2 regions of the Desulfuribacillus alkaliarsenatis genome follow, and region 2 is predicted to be linked to the other one. Evidence: a T-box and tRNA genes for the amino acid it is inferred to sense, from the RefSeq annotation. Region 2 holds a T-box; the other holds one or more tRNA genes.

Region 1 (16,539 bases), on a different contig from region 2:
ACGCATCTTTATACGTGAGAAGGAATTTGTAGATATCGAGCATTTTAACATTATCTATTCAGGAGATGAAAAGGAAGCAGCAGCGCTATATTAGAATTATAACTTACTAAGAGTAAGCGTAGCTATTGACAGCGTATGTGGAAAAGTGATATTATATTTTGAGCAGTGTGCCATTGGGGTCTTCCTCCGGCATGCTTCAACCGCACGTACAAGGTTTTAAACTATAAGTATACAGCTTAATTATAAGCTATATAGCCTTATAGACCTTCGACGGCGAGTCTAAGTCTAATAGGAGGTGCAGTACATGTACGCAATTATCGAAACTGGTGGCAAGCAATACAAAGTAGAACAAGGCACTGAGCTTTACATTGAGAAGTTAGATGCAGAAGTTGGAGATTCAGTGAGCTTTGACAAGGTATTACTTGTTTCTAAAGACGGTCAAGTTCAAGTTGGTAGCCCAACAGTTGCTAATGCAACAGTAACAGGCAAAGTAGAGAAGAATGGTCGCGCTAAGAAGATCGTAGTTTTCAAATACAAGCCGAAAAAGAACTACAGCCGTAAGCAAGGACACCGTCAACCGTTCACTAAAGTTGTAATCGAAGCTATCAACGCATAGTAGTAAGGTAGTACTTAGCCTATGGTTGAAATTATCGTATACAAGAACAGAGCTGACGAAGTCGTATCTTTTCAAGTCCATGGTCACGCGGGCTATGCAGATCAAGGACAAGATATTGTCTGTTCAGCCGTATCAGTATTAACACTGAATACTGTAAATAGCATCTCTCACTTATTAGGGATTAAGCTAGAACCAACATCTGATTTAGGAATACTAGAATGTCATTTTCCAAAACAACAGGATTTATTACAGCAAGAGAAAATGCAGCTACTTTTACAGAGTATGGTCTTAGGTATTCAAGCAATTAAAGATAATTATAGTGAATATATCGAATATAAAACGAAACACGTATAAGGAGGTGGCTTACATGCTACAAATGAATCTACAATTATTTGCTCAGAAAAAGGGAGTAGGTAGTTCCAAGAACGGTCGTGACAGTCAAGCTAAACGCTTAGGAGTTAAACGTCAAGATGGCCAGCTTGTATCTGCTGGAAGTATCCTTGTACGTCAAAGAGGTACAAAGATTTACCCTGGAGATAACGTAGGTATTGGTGGAGATGACACACTATTTGCTAAAGCTGAGGGTGTTGTTGCTTTCGAAAGATTAGGTCGCGATAAAAAACGCGTAAGCGTTTACCCAGTATCTGCTGAAGCATAAAACCTATAGAGAAAGGTCTGGTCTAAAGCCAGATCTTTTTTTTGGCTCTTTACTCTTTAAAATGGTTCTTGATTTCGTTTGCGCTATTATCTTTTTCTTATTTTAAAAGGGATTTTATGTATCTTTGTCGAATAAAGGAAGTACATACTTATTGAATACGGTGAAATGTGTTTATTAAGTAATAAGATATGTTAGGGTTGGTTGTTATGAATATGGAAATACTAAAAATGAATAAACCACACAAGCAGGTATTAAAAATGTTGACAGAACTACGTCATGATATGGTTAATCATATACAAGTTATTCATGCCTATGCCAAACTAGAAAAAACGGAAAAGATTATTGATTACATTGAGGCAATAGCGCGAGAATATCAAATGCAAAGCCGCTTATCGAATTTAGGTAATGATCGGTTAAGTGCAAATCTTATTGCAATGACTATGCGCTTTCCTGAATTGAAATTTGATTTCTATAGTAGCAGTCGACGTATACATTTATTAGAATATACAAAACGTAATGAAGAAGAATTATTAGCAATAATATTAAGTACGATTACAAGCCTAGCGGCTCAGGAGCAGGGGTTAAACCATATTCAGATTGTTATGTCAGTCGATAATGTTACAAAGCCCAAGGTTCCAAAAATAATATTCTCGCTTTATGGCGAGGAGCTAGCGGAAGACAACAAAGCAGTAAGTTGCTTGAAAAAACGTCTAGAGAAGTATAATGTGGAACTAAGACAGCATCACCAGGATTCAGAGGTCTTTGAATGGGAGCTGCTGTTCTACAATAGCTAATAATCAGAAATGAGAATGATTTATACATATGAGGTGGAAACATGTTTGTAGATAAGGTAAAAATATATGTCAAAGGTGGCGACGGCGGTAATGGTATGGTCGCCTTTCGTCGTGAGCCCTTTGTGCCTGATGGAGGCCCTGCAGGTGGTGACGGCGGTAAGGGTGGAGACCTTATATTTGAAGTGGATGAAGGGTTACGCACACTTGTCGACTTCCGATACAAGAAGCATTTCCGTGCGCCTAAGGGTGAAAACGGAAGAACTAAGAATCAGCATGGTGCTAAAGGGGACAACCTTATAGTGCGTGTTCCGCCAGGTACTGTGGTGGTAAATGAAGCGACTGGTGCAGTTATAGCGGACTTGGTGAGCCACGGAGATCAAGCAACTATTGCTAAAGGTGGTCGTGGAGGACGTGGAAATACCCGTTTTGCTAACTCTCGTCACAAAGCGCCTGATATAGCTGAAAAGGGCGAGCCTGGTGAAGAGTTTGAAATTATTTTAGAGCTGAAGCTATTAGCTGATGTTGGTCTGGTAGGGTTCCCGTCCGTTGGGAAATCGACAATGCTGTCTGTAGTATCAGCAGCTAAACCGAAAATCGCTGAATACCATTTCACTACCTTGCAACCAAATATCGGGGTCGTTAAGGTTGACGAAGAGGATAGCTTTGTCATGGCTGACTTGCCTGGACTTATCGAAGGGGCACATGAAGGAGTTGGACTCGGACATCAATTCTTACGACATATTGAGCGTACCCGAGTGATTGTTCATGTGATTGATATGGCTGCTGTCGATGGCAGAGATCCGTTTAAAGACTTTATGCAAATCAATGCAGAGCTTGAGCTTTATAATCCAAAGCTAATGGAGCGTCCGCAGCTTATCGTCGCCAATAAAATGGATATCCCAGACGCTGCAGATAACTTACAGATATTTAAAGAAGAGCTAGAGGAACAATATAAGCAGGAAGGCAAAAGCCTTGAAGATATAAAAATCTATGAATTATCGGCCTTAACCCGCAAAGGTCTAGATCCACTACTTAGAGATATATCGACTCTACTTAGAGAACTGCCTAATATTCTGCTTTATGAAGATATTGGCGAAGAAACAGAGGATTACAAAATCTATCGTGCAGAAGCAGAGGAAAAACCGTTTACCATTCGTAAAGATAACGAAACCTTTGTCGTTGAAGGTGAGCGCCTAGAGAAGCTTGTAGTCATGACAGACTTTAGTCGTGAGGATAGCGTCACCCGCTTCGCCCGTATATTAAAAGGCATCGGTGTTGATGCTGCACTACGTGAAGCAGGCGCTAAAGAAGGCGATACGATCCGCATCGTAGAGATGGAATTCGATTTTGTAGATTAGGATATAAAAGTGAAAGTTAGAAAGCTTAAAGTTGGAAAGTTATTATTGGAGTGGACATGTTGGAAAAAATAACATGTCCACTTTTTGAAAAAACTTGTCTAGAAATATTGACTTGAGAGAATATATATGTTATTCTATTAAATGTCGCTGGAATTTTGCGACTGAGTGGAGCTGTGGTGTAGAGGCCTAACATGCCTGCCTGTCACGCAGGAGATCGCGGGTTCGAATCCCGTCAGCTCCGCCACTTTAAAGGGCCTATAGCTCAGTCCGGTCAGAGCAACCGGCTCATAACCGGTTGGTCCCAGGTTCGAATCCTGGTGGGCCCACCAACCAAATTAAATAGCAAGTCATTGCTAAAGAGCTTGGCATTTGCCAAGCTTCATTTAGCCGGGGTGGTGGAATTGGCAGACACACAGGACTTAAAATCCTGCGAGGCTCAAATCTCGTACCGGTTCAAGTCCGGTCCTCGGCACCAACTTAATATGGGCGCATAGCTCAGCTGGGAGAGCACTACCTCGACAAGGTAGGGGTCAGCGGTTCGAGCCCGTTTGCGCCCACCATACAACAGTCAAAACAACCCTTGATATTCAAGGGTTGTTTTGCTGTGAAAATTTTTAAATACAGGGATTCGATTCGTTTGCAAACAAGATATTTATTAAAGGAGAATGAATTAAATGGCTCAATTTTTTATTAGCAAATACGTGGCTTTGTACTAAATAAAATGATATGAAATATATTCTAACAAGCAAATAATTAATGGGGTGAGTATGTGGGCTTATATAACTTTATTAGAAATAATATTGGGAAACCAATTAACAATTCATTACAGAAAGGTGTAGAGAAAATTGCATATGGGATAAATGAAGATTTAGGTAAAGCGGTTGGAAATGTACACAAAATAAGTAACAAGGCAAGTGATGTAATAGATAACACTGTAGGCACAATAGGTAACTCTATAAAAAGTAACAATATTAATAAGTTTATAGATAGTAATTTTAATGAACCTGATACTTTCGTAGATGGGGATCATATATATGTTTATTTAAAATCTTTTGGTGTTGATTTTACTCATCATGGAATTTATGTAGGAAGCAATAATGTAATCCACTATTCGAAAAATAGAGTTGAATTGGTATCTGTTTCAGAGTTTTCAGAAGGAAATAAGATACATAGATTAAGTAAATATAGTAGCCCTATCTCTTATTCTGAAGCAGAAATTGTGAGGCGCGCCTATAAGAGATTGGGAGAGGTTAGCTATAATATTATCTTTAATAATTGTGAGAACTTTGCTAGATGGTGTAGATCTGGAGATTAGACTCCATATAAAGCTACAGGAAACGAGACAAGTATAATTGTATATTCCGTTCGTAAGTTGTAAGTGCGTTAATTTGTAAGGAGTTAATCGTGATCCGTTTGGCTAAGTTATCCAAATGATCAAATGTAATAGTATGCATTTGATACGCTCAAATGACTACTAAAAGCGGTGTCTACAATTTCCTGTGGCTTTAGATAGAGCCGATACATAGGTTTTAGTAACCCATGTATCGGTCTGCATCAAAGTTAATCGTGATTGAGTGGTTAGCAGCATCAATCATAGAAGACAGCTTATTTGCTTTTCTTGTCAGTTTGACGGATTCGTTGCGAACAGTGTCAGGGTCATAAAGAGTTTTCTCTTGAATAGAAGATTTGGACAGGTTAATTCCGTAGCTATCTCTATGAACGGACACCTTTTTCTTCTTACTATACATTAATAACTCATTAGCTTCTTGGCGTAGATATTGAGCTAGCATAATCGCTTCGTGGATAGAGAGTTTTTCATCGCTCCAATCGACAGTGTTTTGTAAATTTGCTAGGGCAATCTTGTTTTCTAGCATTCTCAAATCTTGAGCTACTTGTTCTATTTCCTCAGTTACCTGTTCAAAGTTACGTGATGGTAGTTCGTAGTCATCCCCTTTTTCATAGATAACAGTCGCCACTTGATTTCGTTCAGACTGCAAATCTGCAATTGTATTTTTAATACTTGCTCGTAATGGCAATGCCTCTGCTAACGTGATTGCATCTTCCATGTTTATGCCCCCTATATCAATCCATTGTTGTATTTGCTGTTCTCGTTGTTATACGTAGAAGGGAAAAATTAGTTAACCATCAAATCAATTAAAATTGGAATTTTTTTTGCAGAAAAAGTATTGATTCTTGATAATAATTATGATAATTTAGTTAAACGATTTGTTTCAAGTATATTCCATATGATTTTTTCAAAATCCATTTAGGAGGTTGATATCATATGAAAAATTTGATTAAGCAATACAACCAAACTACCAACCGAGAAATTAAGAACAGCTTATTCCAGTTGATTTTCACAAATGTCGAAAAAATATTCATTAGCCTGTGTATGAAGAGTAACGTTGCATCCCATAGCTTTGATGATGTTCGTCAGGAGGTTATGGAGAAGCTATGGCGCGTATTACCTTCCTATGATGCAGACAGAGCAAATTTCACCACGTTCTTCTACCGTGTTGCAGATAATGTAATCAAGGACTACCAGCGCCTGCAAAATAGACGAAACATGTTTATAACACACATAGAGCAGTTTGAGCAAGGTGAATTAGCCGTAGGCGCGGTGTGTGAAGAGTACAATGAGTTTGAATTTGCCAAATCCTTCGGAGCAATCCGAACAATTACACCAAGCGAGAAAGAGATAGCCATTCTGCTGATGCAGGGCTACAGTAAGTCAGACATCGCTGAGATGCGTGGGACCTCAAAGGCAGCAGTCACCAAGGCATGCCAAAAAATTAGAATAAAATATATGCAAGACCAAGAGTTGGCCCAGGCCGACTCTTCTTTTTTGTTTTTGGTTTTTTTTCGAATGCAGCTTAACAATTATTTCGAGCTATCTATTTTAGGGGAAAAACAGTTATAATAGTATGATACACAAGCCAGTTTTCTTATGAGGTGTAGCAATGGAGATAAAAGTTGTTGACAAAAAAATGATCGGCCAATATTTGAATTTATATAAGGAAGTATATAAAGACAATAGTTATTATAGAGATAATACGAGCTCAGTTCTAAAGGGGATTCTTTCTGGAGCTGCGACTATTTGCAAAAGCAGTAGGATTACACCTATAGTCATTGTTGATTCTGGAAAAGTAGTAGCGGCCTGTACTTTTGCAGTAGTAGATAGAATGGCTGATACATTACAATTAACATTTTTCGAGGCTTTACCTAATCACCAAGTAGCTATCGACAAAATGATAGACTACGGCAGGAAACTAGCACAAGAATACGGCATCAGTAAAATATTAGTCGGTCTTGATTTTCATGTGAATTATGGTTTAGGATTGTTGGCAAACTGCTACGACAAGTTACAAAGCTTCGGAAGTTCCTATAACCCACCCTACTATATAGAGTATTTTCAAAAGCACGCAAATGAAGAAACAAGACTTGTAAATTATATAGGGAAAATGGATGTGTTTGACTCTGATAAGAACGTTAAACTCCGTGAACGCATTCACAATTTATACAAGGTTAGGAAGGCAGACTTCAAAAACTTAAAAAAAGATGTAGCGATTTATACATCTTTAAATAATCAAGCATTTCGCAATCATAAATTTTACTATGAAAGGCGTTTGGAAGAAGACTTAGAACTCTTTAAAGATTTCAAATGGCTATTAAAAGAAGAAAATCTGCTAATATTAGAACATCAAGGCATTCCGATTGGATTTATGCTCTGGTATCCCGATTTTAACGAACTTATTAATCCTGGTGAATCTGTAGGAGTCAAGACAGTTCTTAAGAATATATTATTTTCAGAAACAATACAGAAGTTCAAGTTAGTAGAGATTGGCGTATTGCCAGCTTATCAGAAAAAAGGCGCCGTCCTGGCATTGTTTGATGAATGCCGTAAACTTGTCGGAAACCGCTTCCGGTTATGTGAATCAGGATGGGTATTAGAAGAAAACATAGACTCCCGGGGATTCGGATTCCGTTGGGGTGATCAGGAGTACAAGCAGTTCAAAGTATTTACAATTAATGTATAGGAAGGCATTGCTATGTTTAAAGTATACCAAAACGCCAACCAACTACCTGAAGCATGGGATGAAATTGTCGCTGGGAGTGTCCAGATCGATAAATATTTTCTAAAAAGACAAACCCTGGTATCCCTAGAACAGCTTAACCCATGTGGACAGAAATACCACATTGATTTGGAGCGTAAAGCTGTGTTTGTGACTTACCAGCACAAGCTAGACCTGTTTACATTTACACCACACCTTTCTTTAAAGGTTCCTGTGACAATTGTCGGATTGCCACTTTCTGTAGCAAAACCTGGGTATGCTTATAAAGAGCTACAGACAGCAGAAATGAAAACTATGGGCATGCAAGCAATTGTGGAAGCTGCAAAGAAGGTTAAAGGTTTTACAATTATCTTAAATGCCGACAGACTCAATACATCTATGGCACAAGGGCGTACCTTAGCATCTTGCATACTAGAAAATCGCTGGCAATCCTTTAATCACTACTTATCAGACATGAGAAGCCATTATCGATATAGAGTCAAAAAAGCATTAGAAAAAGGATCAGCCATTGATATTCGAGAGCTAACGGATAATAGGGAATTTACAATAGATATGTATCGATTGTATGAGGATGTTTACCAGCGTTCCGATAACAAGCTGGAGAAGCAATCTATTGAGTTTTTTCAGCAATTTCCAGCGAAAATTATTACGTTTTCTGTAACAAATAAAGTTGTAGCATTTGTCCAAGTAGTTAAGGCTGATCAAGAGTTAACTTTTATATTTGGGGGAATTAACTACAGCTTGATTGAAACCTACGACCTTTATCTCAATATGATATTACAGATTGTCCGAATCGGCATCGAACTAGGAGTAAAGCGCTTAGATTTCGGGCAAACGACAGAGGAAACGAAACTAAAAATTGGGGCAAAGCTACAACCAAAGCTAATATATGCGCATCATAGCAATCCGATAATGAACTTCCTTATTAGCAAAGGAATCGGCGCACTTTCTTACAAAGATTACGCAATTAAACATAACGTATTCAAGACATAATCATGGAAAACTCAAGAAAACTGGAGGGGGTTTGAAAATGAGAGTATTATTAGTCAAATGTCATAGGAAGACGTTGTTCTCTCATTTTGAACCGATTGTAACAGAGCCCCTTGAATTGGAGTATTTGTCCAGTCTGTTAACAGAGTTAGATATAGAGCACAGGATTTATGATGCTTTACTAGAGGGCGGGACATTCCAAAGCATAGTACACCAGTACAATCCTGACGTCGTTGCCTTATCGGGGTATGTAACAGCCGTTGGGACTATATTAGATAATGCACGATTTATTAAAGCATTGAACCGTGATATAAAAGTGATTGTTGGCGGCGTACATGCAGAAATTAACTACCAAGATTTTTTTATAGATAGTATTGATTATATTGTACATTCCAATCAGATTAATGCGTTTGCAGAACTTATCAAGACTGCTTTTAGCAAGGACACAGCACATCAGATTGGGGGAATAGCTTTTCATAATGGTCAGCAATGGCAAGTAAATGAAAAGAAGCAAACTGATTTAAGCTGTCTAGCCCTACCAAATAGAGCATACTTAGAAACCTATAAGCAAAAAACAAAATATATGCAATATAGTCCCGTAGCCTTAGTACAAACTGCTATGTCCTGTCCCTTTAAGTGCAAGTTCTGTTATTGCAGACTATTAAATATGGGTGAATATACTACTCGTAATATGCAATCTGTAATTGAAGAAATTAAAGAGATTAATACAGACTATATCTGGATTGTTGACGATAGTTTTCTACTTGAGCGCCAAAGAATCTTGGAGTTTATAGCAGAGGTTAAAGCGCAAAACACTAATAAGAAATTTATTGCCTACACAAGGGTTGATTTTATTGCGAATAACGAGGACATAATTGCGAAACTAGCAGAGATAGGATTTATAGAACTAATTGTAGGTATTGAAGCGGTAGATGATCAGAGCTTGCAGACGATGAATAAACAATGTTCAGCCAACCAAAACATGCAGGCAACTAAGATAGCTAGCAAGTACAATATACGGATTACTGCATTATTTATAGTTGGCATAGATTTTACTTTTAAAGATTTTCGCAGGCTCAGATGCTGGATTAGAGCAAGTAATTTAGACTCCTACGCACTATCTATCTTTACACCCTTAAAGGGTACAGCCCTATATCAAGAATATAAAGAGCAGATTATAGATCATAAACATGAGAGTAATGATTTTTTGCATGCGATAATAAAGCCAACTAACATGCCAACAATATTGTTTTATATTAACTTTTATATGCTATATGTAGAACAATTTTTCCGAAGTCGGCACATCCGTGGACTATTATGGTCATCATTTAATCCCTGGAGGTAAATCATGTCAAATCGAAAGATATGGGATCAGTGGGCTAAACGATATGAACGATTGTGGGTGCAGAAGTTCTCACTACAGCCAACACGCCAACAAATACTACGGCAATTAAGGGAGTATTTACAACCAGATATAGACTACAAAATTCTCGATGTGGGGTGCGGAATCGGGCAGCTATTAAGGGAGATAAGACAAGAGTTTCCCGATTACAATTTACATTTAACAGGTATAGATTATTCACAGCAAATGATTGAAGTAGCGAAGCAACATAATAACACTCACAATGGTGATTTGTATAAAGATATAGATCTCTATCTATTAGATGTCGAACAGCTTGGGCAGCTTGCAGGAACCTATGACGTTATTGTTTGTACCCATTCGTTCCCTTATTATAGTAAACAGCTCCAAGTGTTACAGCAATTTCATAACAAGCTTAATAACCAAGGCTATCTATTTTTAGCACAAGCTTCAGAAAACACGCTTTACGACAGGTTTGTTATGAGTTTTGTCAAGTTAACAACAGGCAAGGCAAATTACCTAAGTATCGAAGAAATTAAGTCGATGTCAGAATCACTTTTTAAATGTGAGAAAATTGTAAGAATAAGCGACAAAAAGTATATGCCATCACTTATTTTGTTCGCTTTCAAAAAAACACTATTAGATATATGAGAGGCAACAACGGATGAATATTTTACTGATTCGCCCAAAACCAGATAAAGAAACGATTGGTTTACAGCACGTTATGGTCTGTGAGCCCCTTGAGCTGGAGTATCTAGCGGCTAATATTGATCTCGCTGATGTAAAAGTAGAAATCCTCGATATGATTTTAGAGAAGGAGCCGTTAGAAACTTTCATCAAGCAGTTTGATCCTGATGTAGTTGGAATGACGGGCTACGTAACACACGTAAATGTGATTAAGAATTATGCCCATAGAATAAAAAAGCTAAAGCCAGATTGTATTGTGGTCGCAGGTGGGGTCTATGCAGAAGTTGTGCCAGCGGATTTTGTTAGTCCTGATATAGACTATATTGTAGAGGCCAATGGCCCAGCAACTTTTAATACTATTATTAATTACCTAATGCAGCGTAAAGAAAAAATGTCATATATTGATGGAACATATAGACCTAGATTGACAAGTCGTAAAGACACTTCATTTCCCTATGAAAATCCTGACCGTGACAAGGTAAACCGCTATCGAGACAAATATTATTATATGTTCCACAATCCTTGTGCACTGATTAAAACATCATATGGTTGCCCATATAGTTGTAGTTTTTGCTTCTGTAAGGAAGTCACTGACGGGAAATATTTTACTAGAAGTATCGAGTCTGTAATTGAAGAGTTATTAACAATCCCTGAGCCTGAGATTTACATTGTAGACGATGATTTTTTATTTTCTCGTGAACGCATATTGGAATTCTGTAGCCAACTAGCAAAATATAATATAACGAAGAAATTTCTCGTATACGGACGAGCTGACTTCGTTAGTAGTAATGCAGATGTAATAGAAATATTCCGTGACCATGGATTGAGGGCTGTGATTATGGGGCTAGAGTCATTCAAAAATGACGACTTGCAGAAATACAATAAAAGGACAAGTATTATCGAAAACGAAAAGGCGATAAATGTATTGAAAAAATATGACATTGAGATTTACGGGACGATAATTCTAGGGATGGACTTTTCCAAAGCGGATTTTCAAAGCTTATACCAATGGCTAGTGAAGATGGACATTACATTCGTTAATTTACAGCCCCTAACGCCCTTGTATGGTACAGAAATTTATCAGCAATACGAAAAAGATTTAATAATAGATAGAGAAGAATATGAGAAATGGGATCTGGCCCATCTTGTGTTAAAGCCAGAGAAGATGAGTGTCCGTAGCTATTACATGGAAATAGTAAAGCTTTATTATAAGATTACAATGCGACCGAAAAACGTACTGAGATTAATTCGCAAATATGGTCTGTCAGAAGTGTTGAAATTATCTGTAGGTAGCAGTGCTGTTACTATGCAATACCTTAAAAAAATCATAGTGGCGAAGTAAATGTAATAAGTGAGGAAGTATGTAATCTATGAAAAAACTCCTGCTGATTCAGTCAACTCCATATGATTCGGAACGAAAACCGATTAAAAAGAAGAAGCTTTATTTTGTCGGGTTAGCATTACCCTTAATAGCAGCTCTAACGCCAAAAAATTGGCAAGTAGAGATTATTCTAGAAACAATTGAGGATATCCCCTTTGATACCGATGCTGACCTGATTGCAATAGGTTCGATGGGTCACGCTATTATCCGAACAATAGATATTGCCGAAGAATTTAAGAGGCGGGGAAAGACGGTTGTGCTTGGGGGTTATATGGCAAGCCTAATGGCAGAGGAAGCCACTAGGTATTGTAACAGTGTAGTTGTCGGTGATGCGGAAAACATTTGGGAAAAGTTAATTAGCGACTATGAAAATGGACAATTACAGAAAATCTACCAATCAGAATTAACCCAGTTAATAACCCCATTGCCGAGATTTGATTTAATCCTAAATAAGAATATTGGCGACTTCCTGCCAGTTCAAGCAGGGAGGGGTTGTCCTAACTCCTGTAGCTTTTGCTCCGTTTACTGTCTTTATAAGAACAAGTACTTAAAGAGAAGCATTACTGATGTAATTAGAGATATTAAGCAGGTTAAAGAATTTGGATTTCATAAATTCCTATTATTAGATGACAATATTATAGCTGATCGTTCCTATTTGTTTGAATTATGTAGTGAGATTAAAAAGCTCAATATGCAATGGGCATCCCAATGTTCAATTATAATCGGCAGAGACCCAGAGCTTTTGCAAGTAGTCGCTGATAGCGGCTGTATAGCATTAAGCTTCGGTCTAGAAAGCATATCGGCAGAAAGTCTTAAATATATGGATAAGGCCTGGGCTAAACCTAACGAATATGCCGCTCTCATCAAAAACATTCAAGCAGCTGGTATCGATGTTTCAACGGAAATGGTAGTAGGGGCAGACGGCGATACACTTGAATCTATTAAAAACACAGCCGAATTTATAAGTGATAATAAAATTGTAATACCGAGATTTTATATTTTAACGCCGATACCTGGGACAAAGTATTATGACACACTGAAAGCTGAGAATCGAATTTATAATGATGACATGTATTCATATAACGGAAGTGAAGCCGTCCACCTACCGAAAAACATGAGTCCAGAACAACTAACAACGGCCTACTGGGACTTATACAATGAAGTTTTCTCAATTTCTTCGATTCTAAAGCGTACAGTGTTTAGAAGAGATTTTTTCAAAAAAGCAGACAGGTTTTTGTTTTATCTTGGTGTAAACCTATACTATCGTTATCAAATTAAGCAAAAGATAACACCTAATATTATATAGTGAGTGTGCTAGAAGTTTGAAAAGAGAACGGGAGGGTCAATTATGAAGGTGCTTTTAGTTAGACCTCCAAGAATCAAGCAAGCGATAACCCTAGGGGAATTCATGTATAGTGAACCGATAGGTCTAGAAATTATCTATTCGATGTTAGAAAGTCAGCATCAAGTCGAGATATTAGATATGATGGCTGAACAAGTAGATATTGTTGATAAGTTAATAGAATACAAACCCCAGGTAGTAGGTATTACTACATTGTGTATTGATGTACCGATGGTTATTGAGTTGGCGAAGAAAGTTAAAGCCCACAACCCTAACATTGTTACAATAATCGGCGGAACACAAACATTCCTAAACCCGCAAGGGTTTTTTACAGATGTAGTTGATCACGTTATGGAATTTACGACATCAGAAAATTTAACAAAGCTATTACAATATTTAGAAAAAAATAACAGAGCTCCTGATATTAACGACAAAGTTCCTATGATTGACGGGATTCGTAGTCGATCTAATGAATTCCAATCTACTAGAAAACTAGGTAGGAACGAATATATACACCCTAACAGAAAATCAACTAGGAAATATCGGCACAATTATTCATACTTTGGTTACAAGCAGTCTGCCATCATGGCAACAGCACAAGGTTGTTCTAAGGTATGCCGTTTTTGTTTGCGCTGGCGGATCGAAGGTCATGTTGAGGAGTATTTTCCGATGGATTTCGTAATAGAGGAAATCAAAGACATTGACGAATCAACTATTATGATTATTGATAATGATTTTCTGCACAATGGTAAGCGTATTCTTGAATTATGTGAACGTTTAGAACAGGAACATATACAGAAGAGTTTTATCTGCTATGCAAGTGTTCAAAGTATTTTGCAGAATAAAGAAGCAGTTCGAAGGTTTCAGAATAATGGCCTAAAAGCTGTTCTAGTAGGCTATGAGACGTTTAAAAATGAAGAACTAGCAACCTATCAGAAAAAATCGACTATGGAAGAGAATTTGTTAGCAAGTAAATTCCTGAAGTCAATTAAGCTCGACGTATGGGCGTCGTTTATGATTCATCCTAACTGGGATAGTAAAGACTTCAAAGCTTTTAGAAAATACATAAAACAGCTAAGTCCCGAAACTATTAGTTTATCACCACTGACACCGTTTCCTAATCTACCTTTATATCAAGAATACCAAGACCGCTTATTGTATGATAAAGACGACTTTGAGAAGTGGAGTTTCGGACAAGTAATTATTAAACCTTCTAAAATGAGCATTAATCGCTATTACTATGAATTGCTGAAAACCAATATTTACGTAAATACTTCTATTAGAAATGTCGTATATATGATTAGAAAGTTCGGATTACTAACACTGTTCAGACTGTTAAAAGGGTCATCGAAACTGTTCGTTAGATATGTTAAACTAATGCTCGCTAGTGGAGATATTCAGAAGGGCAAGGGACACATATTTATCCTGTCAGGTTACTCTGGTGCTGGCAAGAATACAATTATTAACCACATTAACAAAAACAACTGCTCATTAGAATACATCCCTTCAGTGACAACAAGGGCTATTCGACCTGAAGAAAGCCAGGGTAATCCCTATTACTTTATCAGTGAGAAAGAGTTTCATGAGCGAGTAGCTAATAATAGCTTTATAGAGTATGAAGAAATTCATGGGAACTACTACGGGACCATTAAAAGTATATATGAGCAAAAGCTAAGTAATGGTTGTAATATCATAAAAGACATTGATGTTAATGGAGCACTGAAATTCAGACAGGTCTTTGGCCAGCAAGTAACGCTACTATTTATCCAACCTTCAGATATTAGTGTTCTAATAGAACGGCTAAAGAAACGTGGCGATAATGCGAAGGATATTAAAACAAGAATGAACCGCATTGAATACGAAAGTCAGCAGAAGCCACATTTTGACTATATCATTACTAATGATAATATTGATGAAGCGATAGAAAAGGTATTAACAATCATAGATAACGTGTTAGACAATAAGTAAAGGGGCAAATTACAGTGGTGGTGAGTATGGCGAGAGACTATTCGGAGAAATAAGTCAATCAACTAAGACGCTACTTAAGAATGGTTTCGGCTTTGCCACGTCTTTAGAAAGACTGTCAGACTTTGTATCAAGAAGCTCTTCCAAGCAGCTGACCGAGACAACTGCAAATTCGCCTTTATTATTGGTGATGAAGAGCTACATAACAAAAAGATTAAATTAAGGGATTTAGTTCAGGGGACAGAAATACTAATGGACTTAAAGTAACTTGGTGACTTGGTATCTATAATTAACGAATAGGAGTTATTAATTTCTATGGAAACGACTGAAAGCAGTACAAAGAAAATTGGAATATTTAATGCGAATATTATTGACGGAACAAAGCAACCAGCTTATCGAGGGCATTTACTTGTTGAAGGAGAGCGTATAGCAAAAATTTATCCGCTTGAAGAGACATCAAAACTTGAACAACTAGAGCTTAATCAAAGAATTGATGGGAGCGATTATGTCTTAACTCCAGGGTTTATTGATACGCATAGCCATAGTGATTTAGAAATCATAACTAAAGATATCCTAGAGCCGAAAATTCGTCAGGGCGTTACAACAGAGATTCTCGGCCAGGATGGTGTTTCTATGGCTCCATTACCTATAGAACACATAAAATATTGGAGAAACAATATAGCTGGTTTATGTGGTGATAGTGATGATATAGACTGGAGCTATAAAACTATCGAAGGATATCTTAAAATAATTTCTAGCACCACGACAACAAGCAATTATGCTTACTTAATACCGCATGGTAACTTACGGATGAATGTTGTAGGCCTTGAAAATTCTCAACCGACAATTGAACAACTTGAACAAATGAAAGAGATAGTACATGAAGCGATGCAGCAAGGTTGCTTAGGATTATCAACAGGATTAATTTATATCCCATGTACTTATGCAGGTGAGCATGAATTAATTGAACTTTGTAAGGTTGTGGCAGACTATGATGGGGTTTTTGTTGTCCATCAACGGAGTGAAGCTAATTCTATTCTAGAGTCAATGGATGAGATAATTAGGATTGGCTTAGCTACAGGTGTTAAGGTTCACTTTTCTCATTTTAAAATTTGTGGTAAGAAAAATTGGAATAAACTTGATCAAGTAATAGAGAAGCTAGATGAAGCAAGTAGAAAAGGCCTCAGTGTGTCATTTGACATGTATCCATATATTGCAGGAAGTACAATGTTAGGGGTAATCGTCCCACCATGGGCGCACGAAGGTGGTACAGATAAATTGATAATGCGTTTAAAAGATAGAAAAACACGCAATA
Region 2 (16,539 bases):
AGCTAGTTTTGGTGATAGTTTCTATTATGCTAAAAGGCAAGTTATCTGGGCTATCATTGGTCTTATAGCTATGTTTGCAATTATGAATTTTGATTATTGGAAGTGGAGAGATTATGCTGGAAAAATACTATTCGGCTGCTACTTCTTTTTATTCTTAGTTTTAGTTCCTGGAATCGGCACTGTACGAAACGGAGCTAGAAGCTGGATTGACCTAGGATTTATGTCTTTACAACCAGCAGAGTTTGCTAAATTAGGTGTAATAATATACTTGGCATACTGGCTGTCAAAAAACCAAGATAAAATAGCGGATTTTAGAAGTGGTTTTATGCCACCGTTGCTTATTTGTATCGGTACGTTCGGAATAATCATGTTACAGCCAGATTTAGGAACAGGTAGCGTGTTATTTTTAACTGGTATGATTATTATTTTTACTGCAGGCGCTAGAATCAAACACATATTGTTTATTGCGTCTTTATCAATACCAGCTTTTATTGCTTTAGTTTTCATTGCTCCATATAGAGTGAAACGTTTAACTTCGTTTTTAGATCCATGGGGTGATCCGTTAAATACTGGTTATCATATCATTCAATCACTGTATGCAATTGGTCCAGGAGGACTTATGGGGCTAGGTCTAGGTAGGTCAAGACAAAAGTTTTTCTATCTACCCGAGCCACAAACAGATTTCATATTTTCAATTTTAGCTGAAGAATTAGGGTTTATTGGAGGCGCTTTAGTAATCTTCTTATTCATACTATTGATATGGAGAGGAATGAGAACTGCTATAGTTGCTCCAGATTTATTTGGGACATTTTTAGCTACTGGAATTATAGGGATGATTGCAGTACAGGTAATTATCAATATTGGGGTTGTCACGGGCTCCTTTCCAGTTACAGGGATAACACTGCCTTTTATAAGTTATGGTGGATCATCTTTAGTCCTAATCCTGTGTAGTGTCGGGATCTTATTAAATATATCTAAATATGCAAAATAAATATATCCAAATATGCAAAGTAGGTGGGAAAATGAGAGTACTTTTAACTGGTGGTGGAACAGGGGGACATATTTATCCTGCTTTAGCATTAGCAAATCATCTCAAAAATCAAGACCCTAGCACGGAGTTCCTATATATAGGTACAGAAAATGGGTTGGAAGCTGATATTGTACCTAAAGCTGGTTATAATATGTCTTCTATAAATGTAAGCGGCTTTAAGAGGAAGCTATCATTACATAACTTTAAAGTGCTTTATCAGTTTATGACTGCATGCTTAAATACAAGGAAAATAATTAAACAATTTAAACCAGATATTGCAATCGGTACAGGCGGCTACGTAGCAGGACCTGTTATATATACTGCTGAGAAGATGGGTATACCTACTATAATTCACGAACAGAATGCTGTACCTGGATTGACTAATAAATTTCTAGCAAGAATCGCAGATACTGTTGCAGTTACGTTTCCCGAAAGTGATAAATTATTTAATAAAGCAAAAAAAGTAGTTGTTACTGGTAATCCTCGTGCTTCAGAAGTTGCTATTGCAGATGCTACAAAGGGAAGAGAGGCATTGAAATTATCAAACTCACTACCAATTGTATTAGTAGTCGGTGGAAGTCGTGGTGCTAAAGCAATTAATGATTCTATGGAACAATTGCTTATAGACAATAATGATTTACCGTTTCAATTAATATTTGTAACGGGTAATATTCATTTTGATAGATTTAATAATATGAAAAGAAGTAATAATGTACATATAGTTCCATTTTTATATAACATGCCTGATGTACTGGCGTGTACTGACTTAGTTATTGGTAGAGCTGGTGCGACTTTTTTAGCAGAAATAACCTCCTTAGGAATACCAGCAATCTTAATACCATCACCGTATGTAACTAACAACCATCAGTTACATAATGCTAAAGCTTTAGAATCTGTGCGGGCAGCAGTAATTATTGAAGAAAAAAATCTACATACAATAAAATTAGCAGATGAGATAATGAAGCTTCTTAATAATACTTTTGCTATGGAAGAATATAAAGCTTCATCAAAAAAGCTAGGGCTACCAAACTCTGCAGAATTACTGATAAAAGAAATTAAACTACTAACAAAGTTAAAACAAATTACATAATCACCGTTTAACCATATTGTCACCTTTTATTTGCCTAGACATAATATATTCTATAAGCGAGAGAACAGGGTGCGACTCGGGATACAGTCTAAATCTCGTTATATAAAAATATTAGGTGGAAGGTGGGAGGGTACACATTAGACCAATAAACTACTCCAAACCTACTACAGAAAAGTATGCACAATAACATTTCTAAGCTAGGTAGAACGGGTCATGGGAGTGTGGCAATATGGAGGTGAGCGTATTGGAAAAATTGGTCATCCGTGGTGGAAATTCACTATATGGAAAGACAGGTGTACATGGTTCGAAGAATGCTGCTTTACCAATTTTAGCTGCATCAGTTTTAGTTGATCAGCCGTGTACGATATCAGGAGTTCCAAAACTGCTAGATATTAAAGTGATGATCAATATATTAAAGTCTTTGGGTTTAGAGGTTGAGCAAGATGATGACCAAATAAAGATATTAAGCTCAAGGGTTATATCTACAAATGTACCAGAGGAGTTAATGAGAAAAATGAGATCATCTATATTTCTCATGGGTCCTCTGTTGGCTAAATACGGTAGTGTTACAGTTTCTAGGCCTGGAGGTTGCGCTATAGGTAGTCGAAGAATCGACTTGCACTTAAATGGATTAAAAGCTTTAGGTGCTAGTATAATTGAAGTCAACGGCTTTATACATTGCGAAGCTAAAAAACTGAAAGGCGCTGATATATATTTAGATTTTCCAAGCGTCGGAGCTACAGAAAATATTATGATGGCTGCTTGTATGGCAGAAGGAGTTACAGAAATAATTAACCCTGCTAGAGAGCCAGAGATAATAGATTTAGCTAACTTTATTAACACTATTGGTGGGCATATAGAAGGAGCAGGGACAGACAGGATTACAATTTACGGTAAAGAGCGTTTGACGACTGACAAAGATTATATAAATTATAGAGTTATATCAGATAGAATTGTAGCTGGAACCTTAATGGTAGGCGCTGCGATGACACGAGGAGACTTAATTCTTGAAGATGTACAACCAAATTTTCTGATGTCTGTAATTAGTAAACTTAAGCAGGTTGGTGCAAATGTAATAATTTCCAGTAATTCTGTAAGGGTTATTGGACCAGAGTTTATAGAAAAAATTGACCGTTTAGTTACTGCCCCTTACCCAGGCTTTCCAACAGATATGCAGCCGCAACTGATGTCTTTGCTAACAATTGCTAATGGAACGAGTGTAATTAAAGAATCTGTTTTTGAGGAAAGATTCAAGCATGTTGAACAGTTGTTGCGAATGGGAGCTAAGATAACTGTTGATTTGAATTTAGCATTTATAAGAGGTGTAGAGGGATTACAGGGATCAAAGGTTATCGCTACTGATTTACGAGCTGGAGCATCATTAGTATTAGCCGGTCTAATTGCAGATGGAGAAACTGAAATTTCGTGTATTGAACATATTGATAGAGGATATGAATCAGTAGAGAACATGTTTAATAAGATTGGTGCAAATATAATTAGGAAGTAATACCTAAACAGCGACATGACCAAATGTCGCTGTTAATTTATGAAGGAATCTAGTATAATACTTGTATGAATATAGATGAATATTAAATACATAACAAAAGGAGAAAAGAATGTCATATCGACCTACAGAGGATTATGACAAAATTGAAGAAGAAGTTCCATTAAAACATTGGGCAAATAAGTTTTTACATGGTATTATAGTATTGTTATTTTTTTTGGTTATCTGTGTTAGTATATTTTTATATTCGCCGTATTCTAAAGTTCAAGAAATCACGATTTCAGGGAGTGATTTAGTAGACGAGCAGTTAGTAATGCAAGCTACCAGAATCGAATTAGGTGATAGCTTTTTAAAGGTTAACACTAAAAAAATAAAAGATACAATAGAAAAACTGAAGCCAATTAAATCTGTTGATGTAACTTTTAATTTTCCTAATACTATACACATAGATATAGTAGAAAAACGTGTTGTATCATTTCTATATAATTCTGATAATAGTCTCATCCCGCTACTTGAAGATGGTACAGTGTTACATAATTACAATACTCCTATACCATTTAGAAACAGACCAATTATTAATTCTAGTATACAGGAGTCTAGTAGATATAACATTGCAAATCATTTAAAAGATTTGCCGACAGAAGTATTATTAAGATTATCAGAGATTACTCAAGATGATGGAGTCACGGTAATATATACCAGAGATGGTTATGAATTAAGAATGTTCTCTAATGAAATTTCGGACAAGTTGTTTATATTTCGTGATATAATGGATCAACTACATTTTTATGGCGACTCAAAAGGCGTAGTAAATATGTTTGATGCAATATGGTATATTTCATACGAGGATGTTATAAATGAAAGTCTTGTTAATAATCAAGAAATAATTCACTAAATAATTTTTAAAAATTTTCAAATAAAAAAAGGAACTAGAATAATTATAGCGAAATAATTCTAGTAGCGCATTAGTTTGGGAGGTGTCTTTGGTTGACTTTACAGAACCCAGTAGTTAGTTTAGACGTAGGAACATCGGTAATCAGAGTAGTGATAGGTGAAGCAAAAAATGGCACGATACATATTGTAGGTGTGGGTTCTGCACCATCAAGAGGCATTAAAAATGGAGCTATTGTAGATATAGAGCAAACTGTAATGTCTATTGAAGAAGCTGTTGATAAAGCAGAACAAATGGTTGGTATTAAAATTCAATCTGTATTCGTAGGTATTAGCGGCAATCACATTCAACTTACTTCTTCTCATGGTGTTGTTGCAGTAGCAAATCCTGACAAAGAAATAACGGAAGAAGATGTAGAGAGAGTAATAAATGCTGCAAAAGTTATTTCTATTCCACCTGAAAGAACTATAATCGATGTGATTCCACAACAATATATTGTTGATGGACTTGACGGTATAAGTGATCCGCGAGGAATGTTAGGAGTTAGATTGGAAGTTGAAGCTACTATAGTAACTGGATCTAAAACAATCGTTCACAATATAAGACGATGTGTTGAAAAGGCAGGATTACAGGTAGCTCATTTTGTATTATCTTCAATGGCTGGAGGTACAATTGCTCTTAAGAAAGATGAGCGTGAATTGGGTGCAATACTAGTGGATATTGGAGCTGGTGGTGCTAACATTGCAATATTTGAAAAAGGCAACTTAGTTCGCACTAGTGTAATACCAGTGGGTGGTGCATACCTGACTCAGGACATTGCTTACGGATTAAAAACAGAAATGGAAAATGCGGAAAGCGTAAAAATTAAACATGGATGTGCCATGGTCAGTTTAGCTGATGATGAAGAAGTATTTAAAGTTCACAGATTGGGAACGAAAAAGGATAGTGAATTAAATCAAGAAGAATTAGCTTCTATAATTGAACCTAGATTACAGGAAATATTTCAATTAATCCTAAAAGAAGTTCAAAAGCTTGGCTATACGAAGGACATAACAGCAGGGTTTTTTATAACGGGTGGAGTAGCTAATCTTAAAGGGCTTGCTGAATTAGCTGAAATAGAATTTGATGCACCTGTTCAAATAGTAATGCCTAATTATTTAGGTGTAAAAGACTCTAGTTTTACTTCTGGAGTTGGAATTATAAAATACGTTACTGACCAAGGGCTAATACGTTTGTCTAAAAATAGCACTGCTAGTTCTAAAAATATAAACGACCAAGCAAGTGGATTGTTGCAAAAAATAAAGGATTGGTTTAAAGATTTCTTATAAAAGATGGATTATGGGGGGCCCACAAATATGTTAGAGTTTGATATAGACACTCACCAGCTTGCACAAATTAAAGTTATTGGTGTCGGTGGTGGCGGTAGTAATGCTGTTAATCGAATGATTGAAGCTGGAATTCAGGGTGTTGAATTTCTAGCTGTAAATACAGATGCTCAGGCACTTCAGTCTTCATTAGCAGCTAGTAAGATGCAAATAGGAGAAAAGCTCACCCGAGGCCTCGGGGCAGGGGCAAATCCTGAGGTAGGTAAGAAGGCTGCTGAAGAAAGCAGAGAAGATATAATGAATCTTTTAAAAGGTGCAGATATGGTGTTTGTAACTGCTGGTATGGGCGGTGGAACTGGCACTGGTGCGGCAGCAGTGATTGCAGAAATAGCTAAAGAGATAGGAGCATTAACTGTAGGTGTCGTTACAAAACCATTCTCATTTGAAGGTAAACGCAGATCTACCCATGCTAATATTGGGATAGCAAACCTAAAAGAGAAAGTTGATACACTTATAGTTATTCCTAATGATAGACTATTAGAAATAGTTGATAGAAACACTCCAATGGTAGAAGCATTCCGAGAAGCTGATAATGTGTTAAGACAAGGTGTCCAAGGGATTTCTGATTTAATTGCAATACCAGGATTAATTAACCTTGATTTTGCTGATGTTAAGACAATAATGGCTGAGCGTGGCTCTGCTTTAATGGGAGTAGGGGTAGCAACAGGTGAAAACCGTGCTGCAGATGCTGCAAAAAAAGCAATTTGTAGCCCATTGCTAGAAACATCAATTCAGGGAGCTAAAGGTGTACTACTTAATATTACAGGCGGAACGAATTTAAGTTTGTTCGAGGTTAATGAAGCAGCTGATATAGTTCAATCAGCTTCAGATCCAGAAGTTAACCTGATATTTGGGGCAGTTATTAACGAAAACTTAAAAGACGAAATTATTGTAACCGCTATAGCTACTGGTTTTGATCAAGTTGAGAGTGAAGACAATACACGTAAAAAAGAAAATTCAAAGATGCAAGGAATTTCTCCTTTCAGCAACAGCGAATCTACTAGTGGCGGCGCAGATATTGATATACCTGCATTCATGAGGAAGAAAAAAAGTTAGATGCATGTATCATAATTTAATAAAGCATGTCATAAGATTATTATGACTATTTAAAAAGAGTCTCTAAATAGAGGCTCTTTTTTCTAGTATTTTGTAGTATTATGTCGTAATTATTATCGAATATGAGTCAAATTTTGACAGACTTCCATCAAGGTTTTCCATATACTAAAGAAACATTAACTAGAAATTGGTGTGAAGTGAAATGAAATATGTATATATAGATATAATTTTCCTTATTAACTTTTTTGTGGATTTAAGCTTGCTTGTTTTTACTGCAATTTATAGCAATAGAAAGATTAAAAAGTTTCGGTTAGTTATTGCTGCGTTATTAGGGGCGATATACGGTACATTATGGGTATTCTATATAAACATATTTTTTTACACACTACTTGGTAAACTCTTATTTTCATTTATCCTTATATTAACTGCCTTTCCGTGGGTAAATATAAAGGTATATGTTAAGACAATTACTACTTTCTATTTAATAAACTTTGTTACTGCAGGTGCAATTTTTTCGCTACAAATGCTTATGTTAAATAACCAAAGTATTTATAATAGTTGGATTCAGCTATCTGAAGATAATATTTGGATTATTGAAGTCTCAGCTATTTCTTTAGTGTTTGGAATTCCGCTTACTTACTGTTTGATTAAAAGCATGTGGCTACAGATAAAAAAATTGACCTGGGAGCAATCTTGTATTTATAAGTGTGAAGTTCATTATAAAAATAAAATGGTTGTTTTTAATGGTTTACTTGACACAGGTAATCAACTGACAGATCCAATAACGCAAAAACCTGTATCAATTGTAGAATATAATACTGTAAAAAACATAGTACCTGAATTTGTCAATACAGTATATGCGGTGAAATCTTTAAATATTGCTGATATTCATCAACATATTCATAAAAACTCAGCTTATGACACTTTTACTGTTATACCTTATAGAAGTGTGGGAAGTAATAATGATTATTTGTTAGCGTTCAAAACGGATTCAATAGTACTAAAATCAAAGGAGGGAGAAATATATCAAGATGGCGCATTAGTAGGGATTGTTAATCAATGCTTGTCAAGTAATGGAAGGTTTACTGCTATTATTCATCCGCAGTTATTAGAGGGTAAAATGATTAAAAGGGAGGAAACGTTAAATGAACTTATTAGCGAAAAAAATCCACATATTACTAAGGCTTAAATATTTTCAATTGTTAAACTTTATTGGTTGGAAGAGTGATGAAGTATATTATATAGGTGGAAGCGAAACATTACCTCCTCCACTTTCTAGAGACGAGGAATCATATTTACTTAAGAGGTTACCAAGTGGTGATAAATCTGTTAAAGCTATGCTAATAGAACGTAATTTAAGATTAGTAGTATATATAGCTAGAAAGTTTGAAAATACAGGCATTAATATAGAAGATCTTGTCTCAATCGGTGCAATAGGTCTAATAAAAGCGGTTAATACATTTGATCCAGATAAGAAGATTAAATTAGCGACATATGCCTCTAGATGCATTGAAAATGAAATCCTTATGTTTTTACGGAAGAATAATAAAATACGTACTGAGGTTTCCTTTGATGAGCCTCTGAATGTAGATTGGGATGGAAATGAGCTATTGCTTTCTGATGTTTTAGGAACTGAGAATGATACAGTTTTTAAAAATATTGAAGACAGAGTTGATAAAAGATTATTATATAAAGCCTTAGAAAAGCTTTCAGATAGAGAACGTATAATTATGGAAATGCGCTTTGGTTTAGCAGGTCATGAAGAAAAGACGCAGAAGGATGTAGCGGACTTACTAGATATCTCTCAGTCTTATATTTCACGGCTAGAAAAACGCATTATAGGGCGTTTGAAGAAGGAATTCAACAAAATGATATAACTATCTCTATATTTCTTTAAATATCTACGAATATCAAGTATTTTCTGCTGATTTTAAGTGTTTTTTTATAGAAACATTGATACAATAGGCTTTAGCGCATTAATCGGTATAAATGCTAAATTGCATATTTTTATCCCTTGGGGAAATAATTAGATTAATTCCTGTTTTAGGAAAAACCAAGGGAGGGAGTTTTTTTGAAGCGCAACAAAGTTGAAATCTGTGGAGTAGATACATCAAAACTTCCTGTTTTAAAAAATGATGAAATGAAAAAATTATTTGTGAAATATCAAAGTGGTGAAAAATGGGCAAGGGAACAACTCATTAGTGGAAATTTACGATTGGTATTGTCAGTAATTCAAAGATTTAACAATCGAGGTGAATATGTAGACGATCTTTTTCAAGTTGGTTGTATCGGTTTGATTAAGGCTATTGATAATTTTGATTTAAGTCAAAATGTTAAATTTTCAACATATGCTGTTCCAATGATTATTGGTGAGATAAGAAGATACTTAAGGGATAATAATCCTATCAGGGTTAGTAGATCATTGCGTGATATTGCGTATCAAGCATTACAGGTTAGGGACAGTTTAACATATAAAAACTCTCGGGAACCGTCAGTTTATGAGATTTCTGAGGTGTTAAATGTGCCTAAGGAAGATGTCGTTTTTGCATTAGATGCTATTCAGGACCCAGTGTCTATATTTGAGCCAATATATCATGACGGTGGAGATCCAATATTTGTATTAGATCAAATTAAAGATGATCGTGAGCAGGATAGTTTCTGGACTGAAGAAATTGCACTTAAAGAAGCGTTACATAGACTAGAAGGTAGAGAAAAGAAAATACTTTCAATGAGATTTTATGAGGGTAAAACACAAATGGAAGTTGCGGAAGAAATAGGAATTTCGCAAGCACAAGTATCTAGGTTAGAGAAGGCAGCAATTAAACAGGTGCAAAAACATGTTAAAACGTAATCAATCCTTAGAAAAAGCATAAATATTAACAACTCTCTATATAATGTAATATTGGATATAGGGAGCTGATAAAAATGGTTAAGCTATCAGATTTTCAATCTAAAGATGTTATTAACATCATGGATGGTAGAAGACTAGGTGTTATCAGCGATTTTGATTTAGATTTGAAAGAAGGCTATATAAAATCGATAATTGTGCCAGCAGGAGGTAAATTTCTAGGATTATTCAGTGATCGGCAGGACATTATAATTCCTTGGAGACAAATTAGGAAAATTGGAGTGGATGTAATATTGGTTGAATTAGATGATTCAACTATTGCTGAGCATAGAAATGAAGAGGGTAGGACAATTAGAATAGATCAAGATAAATCTAGACCGTATTATCGCTGTCGTTAAAATAGTGCACGCTGTAAAAAGCGTGCTTATTTTTGTATTTTACGAATTTACTATCTTAAGTTAAAATAAGAAGATATAGGTTTGAATTAAAACATACTGGAGAGGATTTAATGTTACCTGTTTTACATCAAGAGCAAGCAGATGTTAGATGGATTGAAATTAATGATACTTGTGATAGACAAGAAGTTAAACTTGCTTTCACTTGTAGATCTGGTGGCTATAGTGTTGCGCCCTATAATAGCCTTAACATGGCAATACATGTTGGTGATGTAAAAGACGTTGTAATGAAAAACAGACAGAAAATTCTATCCGTTTTTAATATAGATATAAGTAATTCTGTTAGTGCTGAACAAATTCATAAAGATAGTATACATATTGTAAATAAGCATGATATAGGTAAAGGTACTACAGACAAAAGTCCGATACCTGAAACAGATGGGTTAATAACTACAGAATTTGGTATTGCATTATTATCATTTTACGCAGATTGTGTGCCAATCTATGTTTGGGATGTGACCAGAGGGATAATTGGTATTGCTCATGCAGGATGGAAGGGGACCGTTTTAGATATTGGTGGCAAAATGGTTGAAAATTTTAGTGCACTTTATAATTCGGAACTTAGTAATATAAAAATTGCCATCGGTCCATCTATATGTAGTAATTGTTACGAAGTTGATGATAATGTAATTAATAAGTATAAATCTTTATTTAATGAAAATGAGTTAAATTTAATATATAGTTGTAAGTCAGAAGGAAAATACTTATTAGATTTACGTAAAGCTAATGAGATTCTACTGTTAAAAAGAGGTATATTATCTAAACATATATTACATATGAATCAATGTACGTCCTGTAATCCAGATTTATTTTTTTCTTATAGATATAATCAAGGAGATACGGGGAGAATGGCGGCGATTATTATGCAAAAAAGGATTGATGTTAAACATGAATAAGGTTGCGGGAATAAATGTTGATAGAGTACAAACGATTATAGCCGATACCTGCAAAAATGCTAATAGAGATAAAGGCGAAATAACGATAGTAGGTGTAACTAAGTATACTGATGCAAATGGAATAATCAGCTGCGTTGAAGCTGGAATAAATGACATTGGTGAGAACAAGGCACAGGACGCTATAGCTAAGATTGATGAATTACCATTGAATCACAAAAGAAACATTAAGTGGCATTTTATTGGACATCTACAGACAAATAAAGTTAAATATATAGTTCCTCATTTTTCATTAATCCACTCTTTAGATAGGCTATCTTTAGCAAAGGAAATTAACAAACAAGCTATAAAGCTAGACATAACTGTAGAATGCTTAATACAAGTAAATGTTTCTGGTGAGCAAACTAAATATGGTGTAGCAATTAATGAGGCTTTAGAATTTGCTAGAAACCTAGAACAATATGAACGCATAAAAATTGTAGGCCTTATGACAATGGCACCATACTTTAATGATCCAGAGTTAGCTAGACCAGTTTTTTCTAGATTACGTTGCTTAAAGGAGGAGATAGCACAATTAAGTCTTGCAAACTATGATATGAAACACTTATCAATGGGAATGTCGAATGATTTTGTAGTTGCTATAGAGGAAGGTGCTACAATCGTTAGATTAGGTAGCATTTTATTCAATAATAATTAATAAAAGAGGTTTTGAGAATTATTGATTTTTCATTAGTAACTGTGTATGCTTTATTGTGTATGCTTTACAAGGCAGCAAAATACAAACTAGGGGTGAAAACGTGTTTATACTGAATACAGTAGCTTTATTATTTGAAATATATTGGTACATTTTAATTGCAAGAATAATAATGTCCTGGGTTCCAAGTTTACAGCATACTGGTTTTGGAGAGGTCATTTATAAGCTTACAGAGCCATATTTATCTATGTTTAGAGGATTTATACCACCGTTGTCATTGGGTGGAGGTTATTTAGATTTATCGCCGATAATCGCATTTATAGCTTTTTATTTTATTAGAATTGGTACATTATCAATTTTAGGTTGGATTCTTTTAAATATAGGTCTATAAAATGGTACATGAATCATCTGGACAAATCTTCAACTATTACAGTAAAGAAGAGGCTGCATTTGCAAAGATGGCTATGAAGATTACTAATTTCTGTTTTGAGAAGAATCAAAGCAAGTTAGTGGATTTTATTGAACCTAACAAACAAAAAGTCCTACAAGATCTTTGTAATCGTTATTCTACATTAGAATGTATTTATTATGGTGGTTATGATAATGCCGAAAGGAAAAAGGCACTAATAGTTCCTGTAGATTGGGGATATAGCAAAGCAGATTTCAAAATTCAAGCTCTAAAACTTACTGTAACGGAATATAAGCACTCACTTAAGCATAATGATTTTTTAGGCGCAATATTAGGACAAGGAATCAAACGTGAAAAAGTCGGAGATATAAAACTTACAGAAAACGAATGCTTTGTCATTATCGACAGTGTAATTGCTGAATACATAGTGGACCAAATGTATCAAGTGGGCAATTATAAAGTAGATGTTGAAAAGATAGATGATGAACAACTGCCAGATATACAAGATGAATTTAAAAGTATTGAATGCACTGTAAGTTCAATGCGGCTAGACAGTATTGTAAAAGCAGCGACTAATATGTCGAGGTCTAAGGCTGCAGAGTTAATTAACAAAGGCACTGTCAAGCTAAATTGGGGAGTTAACGAAAATACTGCTGCGTCTGTAAATGCTAATGATATTATATCGATTAGAGGTAAAGGTAGATTTAAAATACTTAAGGTATCACCAGCGAATAAGAAAGGTAGGACTCCTATTCAAATCGGTAAATATATTTAGCAGGATTTTTGTATATTTTGTCGAAAGAACTAAAGAAGTCAGATTAGAGAAAATGTGGAGGTGCAGGGATATGGCTTTAACACCGTTGGATATTAGTAATAAAGAGTTTTCACGCTCACTTAGAGGGTATGATATTGATGAAGTTAATGAGTTTTTAGATCATGTTATTAAAGATTTCGAGGCACTTATTAAAGATAACAAAAATTTACAAGAACAAGTTAAAGGCTTAGAAGAGAAAGCAAGTCACTTTAATAGACTAGAAGAAAATTTAACTAAATCAATTGTAGTCGCTCAAGAAACTTCAGAAGAAGTAAAGTCAAATGCAAAAAAAGAGGCAAAACTAATAATTAAAGAAGCTGAGAAAAATGCCGATAGAATTATTAATGAGTCAGTTATGAAAGCCCATAAAGCAGCAATGGAAGTTGATGAGCTTAAAAAACAAGCAAAAATGTATCGGGCTAGATTGCGCTCACTGATCCAAGCTCAATTAGAACTAGTTGATAATGAAGATTGGGATGATTTAAATCAAATAACAAAGAAAATAGAAGACATTGAATAAAAATTGACTTATTATATAAGATTATATATAATTTAGTGCAATATTATTAAATGTAGGGACAAGTATATATATGACCAATTGATAACAGCGATCTGGGGTAGTGAAAGCCAGAACAACGTTATATATAGAAATCACCCGATTACCTTATCTTTTGAAGTTATTAGTAGAAAGATACGTAAGCCTGCGTTAAAGGCATAAGTGATTACATTTGAGTTTGTCTTATGATAAATTCAGAATTTGTTTTTATGATAAATTCTCATGTAGTTATTAGGGTGGTACCGCGGGTAAACCTCGTCCCTTTGGGATGGGGTTTTTATTATTTATTTTTAAAATAAATGGAGGAATACAGAAATGGATTACGGAAAATTATTAAATTTACCATCGACAGAATTTCCAATGCGTGGAAATTTGCCAAAAAAAGAGCCTGATATACAAGCCTGGTGGGACGAAATAAATATTTATGAAAAAATACAAGATGCTAAAAAGGGCAATGAAAAATTCATATTACATGATGGGCCTCCATATGCAAATGGTGATATTCATCTTGGACATGCTTTAAACAAAGTACTTAAAGACATTATTGTTAAATTTAAGTCAATGCAAGGTTATGATGCTCCGTATGTACCTGGATGGGATACACATGGTCTTCCTATAGAGCATGCTATTATTAAAAAGGAAAAAATAGACCGTCATTCAATTAGTGTGATAGATTTCAGACAAAAGTGTGCAGATTATGCACTAGCATTTATAGACAAGCAAAGAAAACAATTTTTGCGATTAGGTGTCCGTGGAGATTGGTATAACCCTTATATTACTTTAAAGCCAGAATACGAAGCTGAGCAAATTAAGGTTTTTGGTGAAATGGCTAAAAAGGGATACATCTATAAAGGTAAAAAGCCAGTTTATTGGTGCTCTGATTGTGAGACTGCATTAGCTGAAGCTGAAATCGAATATAAAGATAAATCAAGTAAATCTATCTATGTTACATTTAAAGTGTCAGATGGTAAAGGGATACTTAATAATGATAACAGCTATGTGGTTATTTGGACTACTACTCCATGGACAATACCTGCTAACATGGCAATAGCAGTGCATCCTGAGGTTGAGTATACATTACTAATTTCAAATAATAAGCAGTATCTAGTAGCGACAGAACTAGTTGAGCAGCTTGTTAAGACATTTGGATTGGAGGATTTTAAAACAGAGGGCTCATGGAAAGGGCACCAGCTTGAAGGTATAGTAACAACGCACCCACTATATGAGCGTAATTCGCCTATAATTTTAGGTGATCATGTAACAATTGAGCAAGGAACAGGATGTGTTCACACTGCTCCAGGGCACGGTTTAGAGGATTATTTAGTAGGGTTAAAATACAATATTGATATTTTAGCTCCAATTGATCACAAAGGACACTTTACTGAAGAAGCAGGGCCTTTTGCTGGTGCATATTATGCTAAAGGTAACAAATTAGTAATAGAAGCTCTAAATGAAGCTGGTGCGTTATTATCAATTGGCGATATAGAGCATCAATATCCTCATTGTTGGAGATGTAAAGGTGCTGTTATTTATAGAGCAACTGAGCAATGGTTCGCGTCAATTGATGGCTTTCGTAAGCAAATGCTTGAAGAAGTTAAAAAGGTACAATGGGTTCCTGCATGGGGCGAACAAAGAATGCATAATATGATTGCTGAACGTGGCGATTGGTGTATCTCTCGTCAGAGGGTGTGGGGAGTTCCAATACCAATATTGTATTGTGATACATGTAGTAAAGAGATAATCAATGATGAAACGATAGAAAGAATCTCAAACATCTTTAGAGCCGAAGGATCACAAGCATGGTGGATACGTGATGCCAAGGATTTCTTAGCTACAGACCATAAATGTGATTGTGGGGGAGCATCCTTCCGAAAAGAAGAAGATATAATGGATGTATGGTTTGATTCTGGCTCTAGTCATGCAGCTGTAGCAGCTACTAGAAGTGAGCTTCAATGGCCTACAGATTTATATTTGGAGGGGTCTGATCAATATAGAGGGTGGTTTAACTCATCTTTATCAACCGCTGTGGCAACGAGGGGACAAGCGCCATATAAAGCAGTATTGAGTCATGGCTGGGTTGTAGATGGTGAAGGACGCAAGATGTCTAAGTCATTAGGAAACGGTATAGACCCGTTAGAGGTTGTTAATAAACTTGGTGCCGATATACTGAGATTATGGGTATCTTCAGCGGAATATAAGGCCGATGTAAGAATATCTGATAACATACTTCAACAGATGTCCGAAGTATACAGGAAGGTTCGCAATACATTAAGGTTTTTACTTGGAAATCTATATGATTTTAATGTTAAATTGCACCGAGTGAATGTTTCTGAAATGCAAGAAATTGATCAGTATGCTTTAATACGTTTGAATCGTTTAATTGAAAAAACGACTAATGCCTATAGTAAGTATGATTTTCACATAGTATTTCATGCAATCCATAACTTCTGCACGATTGACATGAGCTCATTCTATCTTGATATTTTAAAGGATAGACTTTATACTAACGCTCCAGGGTCACATTCTAGACGTGCAGCGCAAACGGTAATTTATGATGTGCTATTGTCACTTGTAAAATTGATTACACCAATTTTATCTCATACTGCGGAAGAGACATGGAAATATATACCTGAAACAAATTTGATAAGTCCACAGTTAGCCGATTGGCCAACTATAGATAATACAATCCTTGATTCAAGTATTGAAGAAAAGTGGGACAAGGTTATTAAAATAAGAGAAGAAATTCTTAAGCCATTAGAAGTAGCCAGGGCTGAGAAGGTGATAGGTCACTCATTAGGGGCAGAGGTTGATTTATATCCAACTAAAGAAACTTATGAAATACTGTCTACAGTTAAAGACCTTGAGAAGGTTTTGATTGTCTCAAAAGTAACATTGCATAATGAGGCTACGAAA

What was found. The T-box of region 2 lies ahead of ileS (isoleucine--tRNA ligase). A T-box ahead of a tRNA ligase gene usually reads a tRNA of that ligase, here a tRNA-Ile.
Region 1: it has a tRNA-Ile gene. The T-box ahead of ileS (isoleucine--tRNA ligase) is inferred to sense a tRNA for this amino acid. The anticodon was not compared.

What each region holds. Positions count from the first base shown of each region.
Region 1 covers NZ_MIJE01000001.1:281,263-297,801, forward strand. Annotated here, with positions in the region: gene BHF68_RS01360 (Rne/Rng family ribonuclease) at 1-94, shown strand, start outside; ribosomal protein L21 leader region at 189-291, shown strand; gene rplU (50S ribosomal protein L21) at 305-616, shown strand; gene BHF68_RS01370 (ribosomal-processing cysteine protease Prp) at 638-970, shown strand; gene rpmA (50S ribosomal protein L27) at 984-1,274, shown strand; gene BHF68_RS01380 (Spo0B domain-containing protein) at 1,487-2,068, shown strand; gene obgE (GTPase ObgE) at 2,110-3,426, shown strand; tRNA gene BHF68_RS01390 (tRNA-Asp) at 3,594-3,670, shown strand; tRNA gene BHF68_RS01395 (tRNA-Ile) at 3,678-3,755, shown strand; tRNA gene BHF68_RS01400 (tRNA-Leu) at 3,813-3,901, shown strand; tRNA gene BHF68_RS01405 (tRNA-Val) at 3,911-3,986, shown strand; gene BHF68_RS01410 (lecithin retinol acyltransferase family protein) at 4,196-4,741, shown strand; gene BHF68_RS01415 (hypothetical protein) at 4,956-5,492, opposite strand; gene BHF68_RS01420 (RNA polymerase sigma factor) at 5,711-6,346, shown strand; gene BHF68_RS01425 (hypothetical protein) at 6,387-7,463, shown strand; gene BHF68_RS01430 (GNAT family N-acetyltransferase) at 7,476-8,492, shown strand; gene BHF68_RS01435 (B12-binding domain-containing radical SAM protein) at 8,530-9,834, shown strand; gene BHF68_RS01440 (class I SAM-dependent DNA methyltransferase) at 9,838-10,500, shown strand; gene BHF68_RS01445 (B12-binding domain-containing radical SAM protein) at 10,514-11,878, shown strand; gene BHF68_RS01450 (B12-binding domain-containing radical SAM protein) at 11,907-13,223, shown strand; gene gmk (guanylate kinase) at 13,266-15,227, shown strand; gene BHF68_RS15770 (His/Gly/Thr/Pro-type tRNA ligase C-terminal domain-containing protein) at 15,354-15,491, shown strand; gene BHF68_RS01460 (N-acyl-D-amino-acid deacylase family protein) at 15,540-16,539, shown strand, end outside.
Region 2 covers NZ_MIJE01000033.1:113,473-130,011, reverse strand. Annotated here, with positions in the region: gene spoVE (stage V sporulation protein E) at 1-991, shown strand, start outside; gene murG (undecaprenyldiphospho-muramoylpentapeptide beta-N-acetylglucosaminyltransferase) at 1,023-2,120, shown strand; gene murA (UDP-N-acetylglucosamine 1-carboxyvinyltransferase) at 2,365-3,627, shown strand; gene BHF68_RS12475 (cell division protein FtsQ/DivIB) at 3,737-4,519, shown strand; gene ftsA (cell division protein FtsA) at 4,612-5,844, shown strand; gene ftsZ (cell division protein FtsZ) at 5,872-6,957, shown strand; gene spoIIGA (sigma-E processing peptidase SpoIIGA) at 7,160-8,146, shown strand; gene sigE (RNA polymerase sporulation sigma factor SigE) at 8,103-8,834, shown strand; gene sigG (RNA polymerase sporulation sigma factor SigG) at 9,029-9,808, shown strand; gene BHF68_RS12445 (YlmC/YmxH family sporulation protein) at 9,883-10,203, shown strand; gene pgeF (peptidoglycan editing factor PgeF) at 10,314-11,156, shown strand; gene BHF68_RS12435 (YggS family pyridoxal phosphate-dependent enzyme) at 11,149-11,850, shown strand; gene BHF68_RS12430 (YggT family protein) at 11,951-12,238, shown strand; gene BHF68_RS12425 (YlmH family RNA-binding protein) at 12,240-13,031, shown strand; gene BHF68_RS12420 (DivIVA domain-containing protein) at 13,102-13,590, shown strand; T-box leader at 13,637-13,892, shown strand; gene ileS (isoleucine--tRNA ligase) at 13,942-16,539, shown strand, end outside.